DNA from 2 places in the Shewanella sp. 0m-8 genome. Region 2 is predicted to be linked to the other one. Evidence: predicted binding sites of a transcription regulator. Region 2 holds the regulator's gene; the other holds the start of a gene.

Region 1 (3,198 bases), on a different contig from region 2:
CTTGGCTAACTCATCGGTATACTTGTCATCCGTTGGCTCGCAGTCCATTCTAGGTAAAAATAGGGTCGCGTTTTGCTCAAAATCAAAAGGCGAGTCTAAAGCTAAATAGCGACTGCCGTCATTAATCGATAGCCCGACTTGATGAGTAAAGTGATTGAAGTTGTTTAACGCGCGCAATGTGGCACTACAAAGTACGACACCAGCGGCCTTATTCCATAACAGGTTTTCTAGCATAAATCCGACCTCTATTGGCGAGGCGCTAAAGAGGTAATCGGCTTGCTTACCCGTTAGTTGCTCAATCCAACGTGCCATAGGTGCACCTTTCGGGCTGTCTTCTTTGGCCATCATCTTCCACAGCTTTTGTGAATTCTCAAGCCGTTGCAGCATAAAGCCTGTTTCAGATAGTAATGCTTCTGATTGATGCTTGGGGATCTCGCCATCTTTTATTGCTTCGTTTAGCAGGCTAAGCATTTTATTAAATTGCTTTAGTGCCAAATTGGATGCCGTTGCTAGATTTTCAGCTTGAACCGATAATGCAGAAGGCAATTTACCGTGTTCGAACCGGAAGCGATTTTCTGGGTTATCAAATTTTGCTGATTGCGCGTCACAAAACTGCGCCACTTGATTAAGTAGACCCGCAATATCACCGATATGGTCGAGCATCGACTGCGCGGGCGCGATAATATAGTTGCTTTTAATCTGGTTTTGCAGTTTGCTGGTGGTCTTGCTCAGTTTATCAAGCCAGTCAGTTGCGCCGCGCACGGTCGACTGTGCGCTACTAAAGTCTCTGGCGACAATAGGTAGGTGGTGCGCTTCATCGATGATGTAATATAGATCTTCGGGATCAGGCAAAATTACGCCACCACCGAGCTCTAGATCAGCAAATAGCAAGCTATGGTTAGCAATCAGCACATCCCACGTATCGATATCTTCACGTGCCTTATGAAAAGGACAGTTTCTATGGTTAGCAAGTTGGCGATGACAGCTATGTTTATCGCATGCTATCTGTTGCCATAGGTGATCTGGTAGTGGCTTAGTTAACGTATCGCGTTCACCATTCCAAGTGCCTGCTTGATAGTCTTTTAATAAACCTTCTAACATGTCGACTTGGCTTTGGTCTGGCTTGGTTTGCCACATTGCCATTTGGGTGCTGTTATCTGGGCCAACTAACATTTCTAACTTAGATAAACATACATAGCGTTGACGGCCTTTGACTAAACCAAAAGTAAAGTCGAGCCCTGATTGTTGCAGAAAAAAAGGCAGGTCTTTATGCAGCAGCTGCTCTTGCAGTGCGACTGTCGCCGTTGCAATACAGACCTTTTTCTTACTGGCCAATGCCAGTGGAATTGAGCCCAGAATATAAGCCAGTGATTTACCAATACCCGTGCCAGCTTCTACCACGATAATACGGCGGTTCTTGTCATATTCTCCAGCAAGCGTTTTTGATATTTCCGCAACAATATAGTTTTGCTCCCGACGAGGACGAAAGTTAGGCAAGGATGCAGAAATGCCCTTATATATAGTACGAATTTGAGTTTTAACGTCTGCGGATAACATGAATGCACTGAGCTAATAAATAGTGCTGTACATAATAACAGTGATTACTTAGCCTAAGAAGCGTTTAGTGATTAATAGTGTATTTAATTGAGTATAAAGTATGAATTCAAGGTTGAGCATGCAGCAAGTGATTAAAGGTAGAGTATTGACTCGCCATGCCATCCACCGGCAGGGCAGCCTTATTTTACAGTATTTTATTCAAACCCAAACGGGCCCTATAACAGTTGAAATCCCTCATCAGGAGCATGTTTGCTTTATACATTCGACTGATGCATCTCGCTTATTACACTGCGCTGGTCTCAGAGGGATCCGCCGTCGTGAACTCTCACTTAAGAGCTTTCAAAATATCCCCGTATCAGGACTTTATTGTAGCGATGCTAGGCAGTTACGCACGTTAGTGAGAGCTGCAAAAGATCTCGATATTGAGCTGTTTGAAGCCGATGTTAAAGCTGAACATCGATTTTTAATTGAACGCTTTATTGCATTAGATGCAGAGTTTCAGGGACAGTTCCAAGAGCATTTTATAGACAAACAACAAGTTGCAGCTGAGGACTTAGATCCGGTTAAACATCAACCACTGTTTATTGCAAGCCGCGCGCGTAAGACTGAATCAAGCATAAGCCTCAAAGCAATTTCTTTAGATTTTGAGTGCAGCTTTAGCGGCGAACTCTACTCAGTTGGTCTGTATGGGCAAACGGTCGAGGGTATCGTCTACCAAAAGGTCATTATGGTCGGACAGAGCCAAGCTTGTGAGCAAGATTATATTGAATGGGCACAAACTGAAGCCGATTTAATACATCGCTTAATTGCCTGGTTTAATGAATATGATCCCGACATTATTATTGGTTGGTCAGTGGTCACTTTTGATTTGGCCTTGCTTTATCGCCGAGCGAAACACCATAACATCACCCTTAATATTGGCCGTGATAACCACACTCTTAGTTGGAAGGTCGAAGATAAGTTTAGACCCGAAACCTTGTCGCTTCCTGGCCGTGTCGTATTAGATGGTATTGATTGGCTTAAGGCCGCTTTTTATCAATTTGATCGCTATTCATTGGAGTTTGTAGCGCAGCAACTGCTGGATGAAGGTAAAGCGATTCATAATGTTGATAATCGTATTGATGAAATCAACGATCTATTTTTAAATGATAAGCCCGCGTTGGCGCATTATAATCTAACTGATAGCCGCTTAGTTTGGGATATTTTTCAGAAGACCCAGTTATTTGATTTTGTCATTGAGCGCGCCAAACTTACAGGTTTAGAGCTTGGCCGTGTTGGTGCATCTGTCGCGGCATTTAACAATCTATACCTTCCTCATTTGCATAGATCGGGCTTTGTTGCGCCGAGTAAACCTGTTAGTGATGGCATAGAAAGCCCTGGTGGTTATGTGATGGACTCGGTACCGGGTCTGTACCGCCATATTTTAGTGCTCGATTTTAAAAGCTTATACCCTTCAATTATTCGCACCTTCCTTATAGATCCTAAAGGCTTGGTTGAGGGGCTAAATCTTGCAAGTCATCAACAGCAAGACAAAGCCGTTCAAGGCTTCTTAGGCGCATGGTTTAGCCGTGAGCAGCCCATTTTACCTAGGTTAATCGAGCACCTTTCATCGGCACGAGAAGACGCAAAGTTACATAATAA
Region 2 (3,198 bases):
ATAAGTATAAGAATAATAAAAGGTACAACAGTCCAAAGGATCTCGACTTTAGTACTTTCATGAAAGTTGGCGGCGACTGCGCCTTTTGATTTGCGGTGGTTGATCATAGCGTAAATCATGATGCTAAAAACCACGATGCCAATAGCACAGCAGATGTAGAGAATAATCATATGGAGGTTGTAAACCCGCCCACTGATATCCGTAACACCCTCTGTCATATTAAGCGGCATTTCTGATGCAACAAGTACGGGCGAAAATAGCAACGCCAGCACACAATACAACAATTGCTTCACTAGACTTCTCCTCTGTCCACAAGACAAAGAAGAGTCACACAGTAAGTCTCTGCTCTATGTAAACTCTTCAGTTCCCAAAAAAGCAACGATGACTTCAAAGTGCGCGAGTGGCTTGCCTATCGAGTCGCAATTAATGGGATCGCGACACAGGCTATTGTATTCAGTGCTATTCACTGCTGGTGTAACCACGTTGGCACATACGGCTGAAATATATCAGGCCAATCTCAGTCTAAGCTTTAAATTCAGGACTAATCCCAGAGCAAAGACCGACAACTAAATCGCTCGGATATAACAAAATATCGTTGTTATGACTTCCTACACTACTTGGTGTTTAAATATTGATCAAGATCACTTTTTCAATTATTGATAATAAAAAAGCCCTCGAATGAGGGCTTTAGAAAATCGTTTGTACTAGAAGGCGCTTACTAAAACGCACCTCCTAGTCATCATGTATTAGAAAGCGAGGAGATGTTCTGCTTAATGAACAGCACCAAACAGGGAGGCTTGACCAAAAGCACTATCCTGCATATTGATTGAGCGACAAGATTGTTGCTTATTTGTGTTATCAATCGAATGTTCAATGACAATGCCGACAGCGCGAGCGCTTTTGGCAACGATTTGTAGGCGTCGATTGTCACGAGCATCTAAAGAGTTGGTCCAAGTAATCACCGCACTTGAGGTACCGCTTGTTAAGGCTTTTTCCATTGCCCAAAGTGTTTCCACTTCATCTTTAGCATGAACCAGTAAAATGCGGTCCATTCTTACACCTGCAGCTGCTAGCATCTGCTTGTAGCCGATATTCGGCGGGCTAATCAGTACAATCCAGCGACCCTGTTGGCTCAATTGTGAAAGCTGAGCACTGATCTGGTTCAGCTCATCACGCCCTTGAGTTTGGGTCACCATAGTCGTGATGTCATTACTCGTGCTGCTCACCATATTGGTCGATGGCATATCCTGCCACAGTCCAGGGTGACGAGGACTCGTTCCCATTAGTTTGTTCATTGCCAGTCTCCATTACGGATCACACCAACGGCTAAACCTTCAATACTTAAGCTTTGGTTTGCTAGATCCACTTCAATTGGTGAATACTCTTCGTTCTCAGCATGTAAGAAAACTTTGTTACCCTTTTTCTCAAAACGCTTAACGGTAACATCATCTTCAACGCGTGCTATAACCACTTGGCCGTTACGTGCTTGCTGAATTTTGTGTACAGCCAGTAGATCACCTTCTAGTATGCCAATATTCTTCATACTGTCACCACGGACTCTGAGTAAGAAGTCTGCTGATGGCTTGAACATGGCGGGATCGACTTTATAGTGTTGCTCGACATGCTCTTGCGCAAGAATCGGTTCACCTGCAGCAACTTGGCCGATAAGGGGTAAACCTAAATCTGCATCTTCAGTGTCTTCTTGGGTTAACTTAATACCGCGAGACGTGCCCGGCATAATTTCAATGCAGCCTTTTTTAGCTAAGGCTTTTAAATGTTCTTCAGCAGCATTGGCTGACTTAAAACCTAAACGTCTAGCGATCTCGGCACGGGTAGGTGGCATGCCAGTATCAGCAATATTACGTTTAATTAGCTCTAAAATTTCAGCTTGGCGCGGTGTAAGTGGTCTCATGGTTAACCCTGTCTTTCTATACAGTAACTGTTAGTATATACAGTATTTTTTTGAGTGCAAGTAATAACCAGTTATATTGTTTTTTGTGGGATCCAGTTTCAAATGAAATAAATCCAGCGATGTGAAATTCGTTATTGGACAGCGTCTGAAATTAACTAATATTTTGCTGGACATCAGCACTTATAAATTTAGATAAGGCCTCCGGATGAGAATTCGATGGGAAGGGGATTTTTGAGTGAATATATAAATTAGTCTTAGCTCATTTATGCCCATTACGTGCAACCAGCTAGGAAGGAATCCTTCCTCGTTGCCTAAACTGTTCATGCCCCTTTATTAGCTACAGGCAATAAGCAGGAAAGAACAGTGAAGAGTCTGTTGGCCTACTTTTACGAATCGATAAGCAATAATCACGAATTACTTTCGATTCAACATCAATACTCACTTTGCTCATTTCTGTGCGCGTTTATCCAGTAATACTTTTGTAGAGTGCAGATAAATCAATAGCTTTTCTTCAACAAAAATTAAATAGTAGGTTTATTAAATATGCATGCGCTTTTTGCCAAATATACGCGCATGCACACTATACAAATGTTGAACTAAGCCGCTGCGCGGGGCCTAAAAAATATTCAATCGAGTGTATAACCTACATTGGATCAGTTAGACTTAAAGAAATGCGAAGGAGCACAACAATGACAACGGAATTTCAATGAAAAACTTACCTTCTACTAGATATCAATTGATAAAACCTGCTCTACAGCCCAGAGCCAGCATCAAAAAAAGCAAATTCCTATAGCATAAAGCATACCAATTAATCTGGATTCAGCATCGACTAAGTCCAACAAGCGATTTGTGCCTTGCAAACAGCGCAACGCACAAATACTAAGACGTTATAAGCACAAGGAAGTTTTCAGATGATCCGCAACTTTCTAGAGACAGAGAAACAAATTCAGCATTCAGCACATGATGGAAAAGGTGCTGTAGAGTTGTATGAAATTTGGGGTAAATCAGATTTTATCAGCGGATGTGATTTTATTGATAGGCAAATTATACCGCCAAATTCTACTGTTGGTTATCACAAACACGGTAACAATGAAGAGATGTATATCATTCTTGAAGGAAGCGGAACAATGACTATTGCAGATCAAGAATATAGAGTTAAAAAAGGAGACATGATTAAAAACCCTCCTTTTGGTGAGCATGGATTGGTTAATGATTCAAACGAAAACATAGAGTTGTTAATCATACAGATGAGTATTGAGTAGTGTGCTTATAACAAGCAGCTAAAT

The links. The regulator LexA, encoded in region 2, represses DNA repair genes until DNA is damaged. The targets are predictions, from matches to a motif close to TACTGTATNNNNATACAGTA.
Region 1: a site for LexA is predicted at 1,581-1,600, ahead of dinG (ATP-dependent DNA helicase DinG). Genes of this name have one in related genera too.

What each region holds. Positions count from the first base shown of each region.
Region 1 covers NZ_JBRIMB010000013.1:21,445-24,642, reverse strand. The annotation lists gene dinG (ATP-dependent DNA helicase DinG) at 1-1,557, opposite strand, end outside; gene ACVBIO_RS08780 (DNA polymerase II) at 1,658-3,198, shown strand, end outside.
Region 2 covers NZ_JBRIMB010000005.1:121,577-124,774, forward strand. The annotation lists gene coxB (cytochrome c oxidase subunit II) at 1-293, opposite strand, end outside; gene ACVBIO_RS04105 (cell division inhibitor SulA) at 771-1,295, opposite strand; gene lexA (transcriptional repressor LexA) at 1,292-1,912, opposite strand; gene ACVBIO_RS04115 (cupin domain-containing protein) at 2,824-3,174, shown strand.